2 regions of the Mesorhizobium sp. BR1-1-13 genome follow, and region 2 is predicted to be linked to the other one. Evidence: predicted binding sites of a transcription regulator. Region 2 holds the regulator's gene; the other holds the start of a gene.
The links. The regulator HrcA, encoded in region 2, represses chaperone genes, less so after heat shock. The targets are predictions, from matches to a motif close to GTTAGCACTCNCNNNNNGNGAGTGCTAAC.

Region 1: a site for HrcA is predicted at 5,816-5,844, ahead of LB533_RS15425 (co-chaperone GroES). Genes of this name have one in related genera too.

What each region holds. Positions count from the first base shown of each region.
Region 1 is NZ_JAIUIH010000006.1:1,019-8,638, reverse strand. Features, by position in the region: gene LB533_RS15450 (tagatose-bisphosphate aldolase) at 86-994, shown strand; gene LB533_RS15445 (ROK family protein) at 1,030-2,484, shown strand; gene LB533_RS15440 (DUF982 domain-containing protein) at 2,637-2,933, opposite strand; gene LB533_RS15435 (hypothetical protein) at 3,272-3,583, opposite strand; gene groL (chaperonin GroEL) at 3,656-5,287, opposite strand; gene LB533_RS15425 (co-chaperone GroES) at 5,344-5,658, opposite strand; gene LB533_RS15420 (hypothetical protein) at 5,996-6,337, shown strand; partial or broken gene LB533_RS15415 (usg protein) at 6,361-6,618, shown strand; gene LB533_RS15410 (DUF982 domain-containing protein) at 6,763-7,080, opposite strand; gene LB533_RS15405 (Hsp20 family protein) at 7,348-7,620, shown strand, end outside.
Region 2 is NZ_JAIUIH010000001.1:585,463-593,082, forward strand. Features, by position in the region: gene hemW (radical SAM family heme chaperone HemW) at 1-806, opposite strand, end outside; gene rdgB (RdgB/HAM1 family non-canonical purine NTP pyrophosphatase) at 803-1,465, opposite strand; gene LB533_RS02945 (VOC family protein) at 1,465-1,875, opposite strand; gene rph (ribonuclease PH) at 1,895-2,611, opposite strand; gene hrcA (heat-inducible transcriptional repressor HrcA) at 2,814-3,911, shown strand; gene LB533_RS02960 (hypothetical protein) at 3,949-4,143, shown strand; gene LB533_RS02965 (PQQ-dependent sugar dehydrogenase) at 4,269-5,639, shown strand; gene LB533_RS02970 (LysE family translocator) at 5,768-6,385, shown strand; gene cysK (cysteine synthase A) at 6,578-7,558, shown strand.

The DNA of each region.
Region 1 (7,620 bases), on a different contig from region 2:
CTGCCGGCAGGCGGGCAAACTGAACATTCTTGTTTCCACGGGATCCGCGCCCTCGGCCAGAGAGCGCCAACATCGGACAGAGACCATGACAAAGATGACCACCGCGGAGCTGCGCGGCTATCAGCAGATATGCGGCAAGGACGGGGCCATGCTGGCCATCGCCTGCGACCAGCGTGGCGGCATGCGCACCTTGCTGGCGTCGGATCCGGCCGAACAGGCCAGGATCACCAACGACATGCTCGGTGACACCAAGGCCGACATTACGCGCTACCTTGCAAGTGCTGCGTCCTGCGTGCTGCTCGACCCGCTTTGCGCGGTGCCGCGGGTCGTCGAGGAAGGCGTGCTGAATCGCGATACCGCGCTGCTTATCGGCCTCGACGCCTCGGGCTTCGACGTCTCGCCTGAAGGCTATCGCCTGTCGCGCCTTGTCCCCGGCATCGATGCGCGCCGCGTGCGCGAGCTGGGCGGCACGGGCGGCAAGATCATGGTGTATCTACGGGCCGACAAGCCCGAAGCGAATGAGCACAACATCGCCATCCTGCGTCAATGCATCGCCGATTTCGGGCAGGAAGACTTGCTGCTCGTCGTCGAATTCCTGACTTATCAACTCGAAGGCGAAAGCCCCCAAGATTATGCGGCGAAGACCCCGTGGCTCGTCGAGGAAGGCACAAGGATCTCGCTGGAGTGCGGGGCAAAGGTTCTGAAACTTCCCTATCCCGGAACGGCGGAAGCCTGCGCCAACATCACGAGAATGGCTGGCGAGGTGCCGTGGGCGGTGCTTTCGGCCGGCGTCGACCACGCCACCTTCCTAGGCCAGGTCGAGATTGCCATGCAGAACGGCGCCTCCGGCGTCATCGCCGGCCGCTCGCTGTGGAAGGACTGCATCTCGCTCGATCGTGACATTCAACGCGAAAGGCTTAAGACCATCGCGGTGCCGCGATTGCGTGAGATCCAGTCGGTAATCGGGCATCACCGGCGCAAGGCCGCCGCCTGATATCCGCGTTGGATCACCGGCACGTGCAGGACGTCATGCCTCTCAGCATAGGGATAGATATAGGCGGCACCAATCTGCGGGCCGCGCGCATTTCCGGCACCGGTGAAATCCTCGAACGCCTGTCCGAAAAGAGCGCGCCAGATCCGCAGCTTGTGCTCTCGCGGATCGCCGGGATGGTGCGCCGGCTCGATACATCTGAGGTTTCAGCCATCGGCATCGGTGTTCCCGGTCGCGTCGACGCGCATCGCCGCGCGGTCCTGTCCGGCGGCTACGTCAATCTGGCCTCCGTCTCGCTGGCGCAGTGCCTGGAGGACATGGCCGGCAAGCCCGTCGTCATCGACAATGACTGCAACATGGCACTGGTCGCCGAGATGGCGCTCGGCGCCGGCCGGGGTCACGACGACATCGCCATGTTCACCATCGGCACCGGCATTGGCGGCGCCGTCGCTCAAGATCGGCGGATCTTGCGTGGCCGGGCAACGGCCGGGCAGCTCGGCCACATCACCGTCGACGTCAATGGCGAGATATGCGCCTGCGGCCGGCGCGGCTGTGTCGAGACCACCAGTTCGGGCACCGCGCTCGGCCGTCATATTGCGCGGGCCGGCTTGCGTCCCGATCTTTCGGTCGACCAGCTCTTTGCCCGCGACGCCGCCGGAGACATCCAGGCGCGCGCTATACTGGAAGCCTGGGCAACGCCCTTGCGTGCCGCCATCGATACCAGCGTCGCCCTGTTCGACCCCGATCTCGTCCTGCTCGGCGGCGGTCTTGGCCGGGCGGCACACAAGGCGCTCGGCCGCGCGCCGGCCCTGGCGCCGTGGTATCAATGCCCGGTCGAGCCGGCGCAGCTCGGCGACGAGGCCGGCGTGATCGGCGCGGGATTGCAGGCGCTGGCCGGAACAGACACGGCGACCGCGCCGATTTTAGGCCGGTCTTTTGTCCAAACCGGCGGCGCCAGGCGCGCCGTGCTGGTCAACGGCATCCCGGCCAGCGGCAAGAGCACGGTCTCGCGCGGCTTAGCCGACTGCATGGGATGGCCGTTGCTTGCGCTCGATACGATCAAGAATCCGTTTCTCGAAGCGCTCGGCGGCGGCGACCGCGCCTTCAACCGCACGCTCGGCCGCGCCAGCTATCAGGCGATCTGGTCAGTCGTCGGCGAAGCCCCAGCGGGCTCCACATTCATTGTCGACGCCTGGTTCGGTTTCCAGCCGCGCGAGCTGCTTGAGGATCATCTCCGGAATGCCGGTGTCGAACAGACTTTCGAAATCTGGTGCCACGCGCCGGGCGAGGTTTTGGCCGAACGCTATGGCGCCCGGCTCGGCCAGCGTCTCCCGGGTCATCCCGGCGCTGCCTATATTCCTGAACTGATCGAACTCGCTGGGCGCGCCGAACCGCTGCGGCGCGGCCCGCTCTTCGACGTAGACACGACGAAACCGATCGACTTCGATGCCATTACGGCATGGCTGCGAGCGATGATGACGGGCGACGTTTAGAACGTTGGTGGACAAGAAGCAGCGGGCTCGCCAACTCGAAAGCCGTTTCGCTTTCGAGCTGGCCAGGCCTGCCTAGTCAATAACCGACGGTGAAGCGCTGCGGGCGCGACCGTGGTCGCTGGGGCGCCCACCGACAGGTGGCGAACAGATCCTCAATTCGTTCGCACGGTGCGGCCGCTGGGCGCGGTACTCACAGGCGAGATCATATTCGGCACCAGAATGTCATTGCGGCGCGCGAAGGCGATCAAGGTCGCCCGCACGGTTTCCGCATCGATCTCGCCGGCAATACCGGCTTTGCAAGCGTTGAGGGCGACGGCATGGGCGCCGTTCCGGCTGGCAACGGGCCAGTCCTGCAACACGGCATATGCTTCCATCGCAGTCTCGATCGTCACCGGAAGCCCCATTCCGACCAAGATCGTCACGGGTTCTTCAAAGCGCATCTGTGCCATGATTTAAACCTCCATTCGACGGCAAACGAACCGAAGCATGTCGGGCAGCCTGGTGCGCGAAGACAGGTCGGCGCGGATAGGGCGGATGCGCCGGTGTCGTCGGATTTCCGGCAGCCGCGAGCCTGATCTCGGCTGGCTCGACCGGGCTGGGCTTGAGCACTGGCGAGCCCCGGCCGGGCGCCGGTAGCGCCCTATGCGCCTTGGCGAGCGCCTCGAGCCAGGCAAGGACGGAAAGCGGCGGAAGCGCCCGCCCATCGAGCCAGGCGGCGACCTGGCTTTGCGGGCAACCAAGCTCGTCGACGAGGTCTGCCGCTTTCCACCTCAACGTTTTCAGGCATTCACGCAATTGGCCCACGATCATGTCGGTCCTCTTCCCAACCGGACATCGGTCCATCGTTCGCTGTGGTGCTCCGATGATCGCGTCCTCCATCCCTGGTTGAGCCGCCGGAGCCTTCCGAGGCTGCCGACACATGCTGCGCGGCCAGGAACATCAGCGTCGACGACGCCGTACGGCGGCTCCAGCCTGCGGACTCGGCCATGTCGAGAACGCGCATCAACAATGGCCCCAGCACGCTCCTGCATTCTGCCTCGTAGGCGAGAAATTCGTTTGCCGGATGCGTGGGCGCCGAAACGGAACCGATGCCGGTCATAGTGGTCTCTCTCCAAACTTTCCCCGGGAAGCGCCCCCCCCCCCAGGGGGGGGCGGGCGGCCTCCCAGCGTCCTAGAAGTCCATGCCCGCGCCGGCGGGCATGGCAGGGGTCGCGGCCTCCTTCTTTGGCTTCTCGGCCACCATCGCCTCTGTGGTGACCAGCAGGCCAGCAACGGAAGCGGCATCCTGAAGCGCGGTGCGCACGACTTTTGCCGGATCGATGACGCCTTGGCCGTAGAGATCGCCGAACTCGTTGGTCTGGGCGTTCCAGCCCCAGCCGAACTCGCTCTTCTCACGCAGCTTGCCGACGATGATCGAGCCCTCGGCGCCGGCGTTCTCCGCGATCTGGCGCACCGGGGTCTCGATCGCACGCCGCACGATCTCGACACCGGTCCTCTGGTCGGCATTGTCCATCGGCAAGGCATCGAGCGCCTTGGCAGCCCGGAGCAGCGCGACGCCGCCGCCGGGGAGTACGCCTTCCTCGACCGCCGCACGGGTCGCATGCAGCGCGTCGTCGACACGGTCCTTGCGCTCCTTCACCTCGACTTCCGTCGAACCGCCGACACGGATGACGGCCACACCACCGGCGAGCTTCGCCAGCCGCTCCTGCAGTTTCTCGCGGTCGTAGTCGGAGGTGGTCTCCTCGATCTGCGCTTTGATCTGGGCGATGCGGCCCTGGATCTCTTCCTTGCGGCCAACGCCGTCGACGATGGTGGTGTTTTCTTTTTCGATCACCACTTTCTTGGCGCGGCCCAGCATCTGCAGCGTGACATTTTCGAGCTTGATGCCGAGATCCTCGCTGATCGCCGTGCCGCCGGTGAGGATGGCGATATCCTCCAGCATCGCCTTGCGGCGATCGCCGAAGCCAGGCGCCTTGACGGCCGCAACCTTCAGGCCGCCGCGCAATTTGTTCACGACCAGCGTGGCGAGCGCCTCGCCCTCGACGTCCTCGGCGATGATCAGCAGCGGCTTGCCCGACTGCACGACTGCCTCGAGGACGGGGAGCATGGCTTGCAGGTTGGACAGTTTCTTCTCGTGGATCAGCACATAGGGCTCTTCGAGCTCGACGCGCATCTTGTCCTGGTTGGTGATGAAGTACGGGCTGAGATAGCCGCGGTCGAACTGCATGCCTTCGACCACCTCCAGTTCGGTCTCGGCGGTCTTGGCCTCCTCCACCGTGATGACACCTTCATTGCCGACCTTCTCCATCGCCTCGGCGAGGAACCGGCCGATCTCGGGATCGCCATTAGCCGAGATCGTGCCGACCTGGGCGATCTCATCGTTTTTCGTCACCTTGCGGGCGTTGGCCTTCAGTTCGGCGACGACCGCTTCAACGGCCTTGTCAATGCCGCGTTTCAAATCCATCGGGTTCATGCCCGATGCCACGGCCTTGGCGCCTTCCTTGACGATGGCTTGGGCAAGAACAGTCGCGGTCGTGGTGCCGTCGCCGGCGATGTCGTTGGTTTTCGAAGCGACTTCGCGCACCATCTGCGCGCCCATGTTCTCGAACTTGTCTTCCAGTTCGATCTCCTTGGCCACCGTCACACCATCCTTGGTGATGCGCGGCGCGCCGAAGGATTTGTCGATAACGACGTTGCGGCCTTTGGGACCGAGCGTCACCTTCACCGCATTGGCCAGAATGTCGACGCCGCGCAGCATCTTCTCGCGGGCTTCGGTATGGAATTTCACTTCCTTGGCAGCCATTGGATCACTCCTTCAATTAGGCAGCTTTCGTTGACTGGTAACTTGGCAAGAAGCCGTCAGGCGGCCTTCTTCACGGTCGCGGTCTGCTCGATCACGCCCATCACATCGCTTTCCTTCATGATGATCAGGTCTTGGCCGCCGAGCTTGATCTCGGTGCCGGACCATTTGCCGAACAGAATGCGGTCACCCACCTTGACGTCGAGCGGCTGTAGCTGCCCGGCTTCGTTGCGGGCGCCGGGGCCGGCGGCGATCACCTCGCCTTCCTGCGGCTTTTCCTTGGCTGTGTCGGGAATGATAATGCCGCCAGCCGTCTTTTCCTCGGCTTCAATGCGGCGGACCAGGATACGGTCGTGCAATGGGCGGAACGTCATGTCGTTCTCCTTCAAGGACAAACAGTTTTTGAGGTTCCTCCGCGCCGGACCGGCAATATCGGCCCGGCACGAGGTGCCGCGACCCTTGTTCAGGCATCGCGCGCGCATATCGAGCTAGTTTTGGAATTTTCCGGTTTCAAGAGGTTCGCGCAAAAATTTTGGCACTCGTCGCATGAGAGTGACAACGCGTTGTTATCATGCAGGAATTCTCGCCATGTCGACGATTTCACCGCTTGAATTTTGGCAAAGAGCCAACAAGATTATCCTGGCCGGCGCTGCCGAAGCACAGCCGGAAACTGGATGCTATCGAGGAGTTTTTGCAGACGGAGGACAATCGATGGACCGACAGAAATTTTCGCCGATCATGCCTTCCCTGACTGATACGCCCGACACCTCGCTTGACCGGCTGCTTTCGCCGGCGAGGCACTTCAAACATCCTGACGAGGTATTGGAAAACGACGCGCTCGACCTCTGGGAAAAGCGGGCGATCCTGTCGTCTTGGGCCTCGGATGCCTGCGCGGTGGAGTCGATGCCGGAACTGCGCCTGCCGCCGGGAGTCGCGCGGCCGGTTTCCTTCGACCGTATCATGGAGGCCTTGTGCAAGCTCGACATCGACGTGTCGGCGCCGCGGTCCACGCCGGACGAATTCCGGCACGACTTCGCCAGGATGAATGCATAGGTCGTAAGCGAAAGGAGAAACATATGGTGACTGCGGTCAGCAGAGAATTCCGCCTGCAGATGGATGGCTACGGCCTGACCACGGCCGAGATTCACTATCGTATGCCTGACTACCCCAACCTGCTGCAGCTCTATGTCTGGCAGGAATACGACCTCGCTCCCGATTTCCCGGAGCTGAAGGGCTTCCTTGGCTATTGGGAAAGCGAACTGGACGGCGCGCTGCATTCCGTGCGCGTCGCACATCATCGTCTAATCACACCGTCGGAATGGCGCGCCGTTGACGCATCGTTGTCATCCATTGAGCGGAGCGCATTGAGCGGATCAAAAAAACCTGAAGCGCGTCGCCTGCAACGCGGCGCGCTCAAAGGCCCGATTGAGCATACCTAAAGTCAGAGCTTCCCAGCAGGATGAGTGGTGGAATTCATGTCATCCTGCTCTGACAGCCATCGGCCGGGCCGCCCTTGACATCGTCGCGGAACGGAATTGCTGGGGCGAAGCGGAGCGGCCCCTCGTCAGACCGGCTCGCTTGGCCGCCTTCAAGAAAGCCTTGTAGGCAGCACGCCCGCTGCGCCAGCCATCCAGCGCATCACGGCATGCACGACCTGCGGCGCGCCAGCTTGGTCCGCGCGCCCATTTCGGCCATTGTTGATCCAGGCATTCCAGAGCCTCGAAGCTGCTGGCGACCTTGCGTGGGGCATCCGATAATTCGAGGGTAATCGGCTGAGGAAACCGAATATCGTTCATCACCTCCTCCGTCTTTTGACGTCTTTTTGCGAGTAAGCAATCGGATGGCGTCACCGGCGACCGTCCATCCGTGATCAAGATGGTCAGCCGTTCAGGCCGCGTCAAGGGCCGCCGGAATTTCGACGAGACGTTCGATCAGGCCTCTTGACGCCACGCCCGTCAGTTCCCAGATCGATTCCGCCGGCGCCGGAAGGGCTGGCAGGTCAAGGAGTGCCGCATCCTTGGCACTCCTCGTACCCATGTTGCTCAGCGAAGGAGGATGTGGCTATGAGAACCGCTTTCGACTTTTCACCACTCTATCGGTCGAGCATAGGCTTCGACCGTATTTTCGACCTGCTGGAGAATGCCAGCCGCACGGCGAACGTCGACAACTGGCCGCCCTACGACATCTCCAGGACCGGTGACGACGCCTACCGCATCACCATGGCGGTGGCCGGCTTCAGTCAAGACGAATTGAGCATCGTGCATGAGCCCAACATGCTCGTCATCGCCGGCGAGCGTGCCGGAGAGGACAATGGCGAATACCTGCATCGCGGCATC
Region 2 (7,620 bases):
TAGCGCCAGTAGGTCAGATTGTGCCGGCTTTCGGCACCCGGCCGGGCGTGGTTTGAGATCTCATATGCCGGCAAACCATGGGCGGATGTCACCTCTTGCGTGAGCGCATAAAGGTCGGCGGCGTGGTCGTTGTCGGGGATGATGAATTTCTTCGCCGCGTGCAGCGCGTGAAACGGGGTGCCTTCCTCGATGGTCAGCTGATAGAGCGACAGATGGTCGGCGGCGTGGCCGATCGCCTGTTCGAGCTCCGATGCCCAAGCCTCCGGCGTCTGGCCTGGCCGTGCGTAGATCAGGTCGAAGGAGAGCCTTGGGAATATCTCCCGCGCGAGCCCGATCGCGTGCAGCGCCTCGTCCACATTGTGCAGCCGGCCAAGGAAGCGCAAATCCTTGTCGTCCAGTGCCTGCACGCCGAGCGAGACCCTGTTGACGCCCGCAGCGCGATAGCCACGAAAGCGTTCGGCTTCGACCGAGGAGGGATTGGCCTCCAGCGTCACCTCGATGCCGTCGGGCACCGCCCAGTTCTTCGCCACGGCGTCCAGGATCCTGGCCACCGTTTCCGGCTTCATCAGCGACGGCGTGCCGCCGCCGAGAAAGATGCTGGTCACCTCGCGCGCGCCGCTGCGCTGGCGCATCGTTGCCAGTTCCGCCTCGAAGGCGGCGGCAAAGCGCTCCTGGTCGACCGGCTGGTGGCGGACATGGCTGTTGAAGTCGCAATAGGGGCACTTGGCCGCGCAGAACGGCCAATGCACATAGACGCCGAAACCGGGGCTGCGGTCGAGCGGCATGGTGGCGCCGGGCCTGATCATGCCGAGCCTAACCTGGCCAGACCCAATCGAGCCTGGGCGAATTTCTGGAAGGCGCGGGCGCGGTGCGACAGCGCCGTGGCCTGGCCGGGCTTCCAGCCATGTTTCTCCTCGGCGGTCATCTCGCCGAAGGTTTTTTCGAAGCCGTCCGGCAGGAACACCGGGTCATAGCCGAATCCGAGCTCGCCGCGCGGCGGCCAGACCAGCCTGCCTTCGGCCTCGCCGCGGTAATACTCGGCCTCGCCATCGGGAAAGGCGAGACAGATGACGGCGACGAAGCGACCCTTGCGCTGCTCGGCCGAGGCCGCGCCGACTTCCTGCAGCGCCACTTCGGTGCGCTGCATGGCGATGCCGAAATCCCTGCGGCCATCAGGCGTTTCGGCCCAGTTGGCGGTGTAGACGCCGGGCGCGCCGTCAAGCGCGTCGACGCACAGGCCCGAATCATCCGACAGCGCCGGCAGGCCCGTCGCCTTGGCCGCGGCGAACGCCTTGATATAGGCGTTCTCCTCGAAGGTGGTGCCGGTCTCGTCGGGTTCGGGCAAGCCATAGTCCTTCGCCGATTTCGCCTCGAATCCGAATGGCGCCATCAGATCGGCGAATTCGCGCAGCTTGCCTTCATTGTGGCTGGCGACGACGATCTTTTTTCCGTCGAGAGAATGCATCAAAGTCCCCAGATTCTTGGCTCGGCGAATTCGATCGAATTGCCGGAAGGATCGCGGATATAGAGCGAGCGGCCGCCTTGCGGCCATTCGAACTCGCTTTCGATGGTGATGTTCTTCGCCTCCAGATGGGATCTCCAGCGGCTGATTTCATCGGCGGTCGCCGCAAAGCAGAGATGGCCTTCGCCTGATGTGCCGTGCGGGGGCACTTTCAGCCTCGCGTCGGGCTCGGGCGGGACCTTGGTCGCCTCGGCGTTGAAGATCAGCAGCACGCCGGCTCCGCAACGGAAGAAGAGATGGCGACCCTCGACCTTGCCGACAGGAGTGAGGCCGAGGATGTCGGTGTAGAAGGCTTCCGCTGCCGCCAGGTCGGTGACGTAGAGGGCGGATTCCAGGATTGCGGAGGGTGTCACGAGGCTCGGCATCTAAAACTCACGCCACCGCCATCTGCTGCAAACTCACTAGCCTCTGTATGCCTTTCTTGGCCAGGCCCATCAGCTCGGCGAACTGCCCTTCCGAAAAGGGCTCGCCCTCGGCTGTGCCCTGGATCTCGACGATGCCGCCCTTGCCGGTCATGACGAAATTGGCGTCGGTGCCGGCGGAGGAATCTTCGAGATAATCGAGGTCGATGACCGGCTGGCCGTCATGGATGCCGCAGGAAATCGCCGCGACATGATCCTTCAGCACCTTGGCGACGCTCACCATCTGCCGGGCTTCCATCCAGCGCAGGCAATCGTAGAGCGCCACCCAGCCGCCGGTGATGGAGGCGGTGCGGGTGCCGCCATCGGCCTGGATGACGTCGCAGTCGACGGTGATCTGCTGCTCGCCCAGCGCCTGCAGGTCGACCACGGCGCGCAGCGAGCGGCCGATCAGCCGCTGGATCTCCAGCGTGCGCCCGCCCTGCTTGCCGGCGGAGGCCTCGCGGCGCATGCGCTCGCCGGTCGAGCGCGGCAGCATGCCGTATTCGGCCGTCACCCAGCCCTTTCCGGAATTGCGCATCCAGCCCGGCACCTTTTCCTCCAGGCTTGCCGTGCACAGCACATGCGTGTCGCCGAACTTCACCAGGCACGAGCCTTCGGCATGTTTGGAGACGCCGCGCTCGAAGGATATGGCGCGCATTTCGTCGAACTGGCGTTTGGAGGGGCGCATTCGGCCTGCTTTCTTGTCAGCTTTTTGAATCTTGGCCGGCTTTTAGACGCATGCGGGGCACGGCGTAAAGGAAAATGGACCGGCGACAGCAAACGCGACACCGGGTGATCGCCCAACGCGACACTGGGTGATCGCAAGTGCGACACTGGGTTGCGCGTAGCGCGGCGAAGTCTATATCCTTGAACCGGAGGTTATGGCCGCAATGACCAAGGCAGTCGATCCCGCTTCGCAGTCGCTCGCTCTTCACGCGCCGGCACTTCAGGCGCTCGATATGCGCTCGCGCGACATCTTCCGGCGTATCGTCGATTCCTATCTGAGGGACGGCGAGCCCGTGGGATCGCGCAGCCTGTCGCGCATCCTGCCGTCCTCGCTGTCGCCGGCCACCATCCGCAACGTGATGAGCGACCTCGAACATCTCGGCCTGATCTACGCGCCGCACGTCTCGGCCGGCCGCCTGCCGACGCAGGCCGGCCTGCGCTTCTTCGTCGACGCCTTCATGGAACTGGGCGACCTCTCCGACGAGGAGCGGCGCAGCATCGAGGCGCAGGTGCGCGCCTCCGGCTCGGGCGCCACGCTGGAACACATGCTGACCGAGGCCAGCCAGATGCTGTCTGGCATGTCGCGCGGCGCCGGCCTGGTGCTGGCCGCCAAGAACGAGGTGGCGCTCAAGCACATCGAGTTCATCCAGCTCGAGCCGACAAAGGCGCTGACCGTGATGGTGTCGCAGAACGGCGACGTCGAGAACCGGGTCATCGATCTGCCGGCCGGCATCACCGTCTCGCAATTGCACGAGGCCTCGAATTTCCTCAACGCCCATATTCGCGGCCGTACGCTGGCCGAGGCGCGGGCGGAGGTCGCGCGTATCAAGGAAGAGACAAGGGCAGCGCTCGACACGCTGTCGCAGGACCTGGTGGAGAAAGGGCTGGCGGTGTGGGCCGGCGCGGAAAGCGGCCTGCCGGCGCGCCTGATCGTGCGCGGCCGCGCCAATCTGCTCGAAAACGTCACCGCTCAGGCCGACATCGAACTCTTGCGCCACCTGTTCGAGGACATGGAAACTCAAGACGGGCTGATCCAGCTGCTCGACCTCGCCGAGGCGGGACCGGGCGTGCGCATCTTCATCGGCTCGGAAAACAAGCTTTTCTCGCTCTCCGGCTCGTCGCTCGTCGTGGCACCCTACCGAGACAAGGACGCCCGCGTCGTCGGCGCGCTCGGCGTCATCGGCCCGACCCGGCTCAATTATGCCCGCATTGTCCCGATGGTCGACTATACGGCGCAGCTGATATCGCGCATGCTGCGCTGAGAGCTGGGATCGATCCAGACGGCCGAGGAGGAAAAAAATGGCGCTGGAATCGTTCAAGGCCCAGATCAGCCTGCTGCTGGAGGAGATGGTCAACCAGCCTGAGGATGTGCGCGAAGTGCAGGAGCAATTGCGCGAGAAGCTGCGCGAAATGCGCGCCATGGGCATGCCACTGCCGGCCGACCTCGTCGAACTGGAAAAGAACCTCGACGCCGATCTCGACGCGGATACCTGACCCGAATTCCTTCGACTCCCCGTGTCGTCCGGAACGACTGCCGAGCCCGCCCGTTCCCTTGATGCATGTGATCCTCGGTCTTGGGACAACGACATGCATAGCGAAGCGAGAAGCTGGAGACTGGGATGATCAGACTTGCCGGCGCCGTGGCGATCCCTGCAGCCTTGCTTTTCGCCGCGACGGCATCGGCCCAGCAGACAGAGCCGGTGCTCAAGGGCGCGGCCGCATTCGGTGACTGGCGGGCCGACGAGCCGGGCGTGCGCCGGCTGATCAGCCCGCAAGACCAGCCCAAGCCCTATGTCACCAGATCCGCCTCGAACAGCGCCGGTCCGGTGCAAAGGCCGCAAGGCGCCGAGCCGCGGCTGCCAGCGGGTTTTTCGGCGGAACTGATCTCTTCGGGCATCGACAATCCGCGCGTCGTGCGTGTCGCGCCCAATGGCGACCTGTTCGTCGCCGACAGCGAGGCCAACCAGATCCGCGTCTATCGTCTGGCCGAGGGCAGCGCGAAACCCGTCAAGGACGGCATCTTTGCCCGCAATCTCAACCGGCCCTACGGCATCGCCTTCTATCCGCCAGGGGACAGCCCGCAATGGATCTATGTCGCCAACAGCGACAGCATCGTGCGCTTTCCCTACCGCGATGGCGACCTGAAGGCGTCCGGCGAGCCGGAAACGATTGTCCGCGACATTCCAGCCACTCATCACTGGACCCGCGACATCGCCTTCTCGGCGGACGGCAAGACGCTGTATCTCTCGGTCGGTTCCGGCTCGAACGCCGCCCAGGACATGGCAAGAAAACCGCGCGGCGGGCTCGACGCCTGGGCCAGGTCGAAGCCGCTCGGCGCCACCTGGGGCGCGGAGGAAGGCCGCGCCGACGTCATGGCTTTCGACCCGGACGGTAGGAATGGCCGCATCGTTGCCACCGGCCTGCGCAATTGTTCGGGCATGGCCGTCCAGCCGGCGGCGGGCGCGCTTTGGTGCGTGGTCAACGAGCGCGACGCGCTCGGCGACAACGTGCCGTTCGAATATGCGACCGAAGTGAGGGAAGGCGCCTTCTACGGCTGGCCCTGGTACTATATCGGCGACAATGAGGATCCGCGCCACAAGGGCGCGCGTCCCGACCTTGCCGGCAAGGTCACCGTTCCCGACATTCTGATGCAGGCGCATTCAGCGCCGCTCAACATCGCCTTCTACGACGGCAGGAATGCCCGCGCGGGATCCGGTTTTCCGGCCGAATACAGGGGCGACGCCTTCGTCGCCCTGCACGGTTCGTGGAATCGCGGCAACAGGACCGGCTACAAGGTGGTGCGGTTCAAGTTCAAGGACGGCAAGCCGACCGGCGAATATGAGGATTTCATGACCGGCTTCGTCACCTCCGGCGGCGAGGTCTGGGGCCGGCCGGTCGGCGTGGCGGTGGCGAACGACGGCGCGCTGATCGTCACCGAGGACGGCAACGGCACCATCTGGCGCGTGACCTACGGCGACGGGCGGTCCTGATCCGCTTGGGAGGTCCCGAGCGCGGGGCATGCCTGGTGCAACCAAATCCGCATCCAGGCAATTCCCGCCCGCGAAACTCTGTGCGACAAGGCGCCGTCCCAGCAGTTCGCGGACGCAAGGCTCGATCCATGACCCTCACCGGCTTCCTCGCCTACAGCGCCGCCCTCGGCTTAGCCGCGGCCATTCCCGGCCCCGGCGTCACCGCGCTTGTGGCGCGCGCGCTCGGTTCCGGCTTCCGCTCCTCGCTGGCCATGTCCTTCGGCCTGATGCTCGGCGACCTTCTTTATCTCACCGCCGTGGTGCTTGGGCTTGCCTTTGTGGCGCAGACCTTCGGCCTGGTGTTCCTCGCCGTCAAATGGGCCGGCGTCGCCTATCTCGCCTTCCTCGGCTGGCGCTTCTGGACCGCCGGCATCACGCCCGAGACGGTCGAGGCCAGGAAGAGCAAGGGCAGGCTGGCGTCGAGCTTCCTCGCCGGCCTGACGGTGACGCTCGGCAATCCGAAGACGATGATCTTCTATCTCGCCATCACGCCGACCATCGTCGACCTCAAGACCATCACGCTGGCCGACTACGGCATCCTCGCCGCACTCACCGTCCTCGTCCTGTTCGTGGTGCTGGTGCCTTATCTGGCGCTGGCGGCCAAGGCGCGCTGGTTCCTGCGCTCGCCGCGCGCCCTGAAAGCGTTGAACCGCACCGCGGCCGGCTTCATGGTCGGCGCCGCGGCGGCGATCGCAGCCCGTCAATAGGGCCGTTTGCGCCAAATCATTCCGTCGGTCCGGCTGTTCGGGAAACGCTTTTCCGAGGCCGGGGCGTTTTAGACACGCACCCCACTCGGATATTTTCGGGCGACGGTCTATCTTGCGTGAGTGGAAGCCCTATCCTGGCCGCCATCCGCCTGAGATCAGTTCCATTCGCCTGACATTCTGGGAGCCAAACCAATGACCAAGTCCGTCGCCTCCGCTCGTGTTCCCGGCCGCGGCCGCATCTACAATTCCATCACCGATACGATCGGCGACACGCCACTGGTGCGGCTTGACAAATTCGCCAAGGAGAAGGGCATCGTCGCCCATCTCATCGCCAAGCTTGAATTCTTCAACCCCATCGCCTCGGTCAAGGACCGTATCGGCGTGGCGATGATCGAGGCGCTTGAGGCATCGGGCAAGATCGCTCCCGGCAAGACGACGCTGATCGAGCCGACTTCGGGCAATACCGGCATAGCGCTTGCCTTCGCCGCCGCCGCCAAGGGCTACAAGCTGATCCTCACCATGCCCGAAACCATGTCGGTCGAGCGCCGCAAGATGCTGGCGCTGCTCGGCGCCGAACTGGTCCTGACCGAAGGGCCGAAAGGCATGAAGGGCGCCATCGCCAAGGCCGACGAACTGGCGGCCACCATCCCCAACGCCATCATCCCGCAGCAGTTCGAGAACCCGGCCAATCCCGAGATCCATCGCACGACGACGGCCGAGGAGATCTGGAACGACACCCAGGGCGAGGTCGACATCGTCGTCTCCGGCATCGGCACCGGCGGCACCATCACCGGTGTCGGCCAGGTGCTGAAGAAGCGCAAGCCTTCGCTGCATGTCGTCGCGGTCGAGCCGGAAACCTCGCCGGTGCTGTCGGGGGGCCAGCCCGGCCCGCACAAGATCCAGGGCATCGGCGCCGGCTTCGCGCCGAAAATCCTCGACACCAGCATCTATGACGAGATCGTCAAAGTCTCGAACGAGGATTCGGTCGCCAATGCCCGCCTCGTCGCCCGGCTGGAAGGCGTGCCCGTCGGCATCTCCTCGGGCGCCGCCCTGCAGGCGGCGATCGTCGTCGGCTCGCGGCCGGAGAACAAGGACAAGAACCTCGTGGTGATCATCCCCTCCTTCGCCGAGCGTTATTTGTCGACGATCCTGTTCGAAGGGCTGGGCGCTTAGGCCAACATGGACTCGCGATCCGCCACGACCCTCTGCCCTGCCGGGCAGAAGCGCGCGCTGTC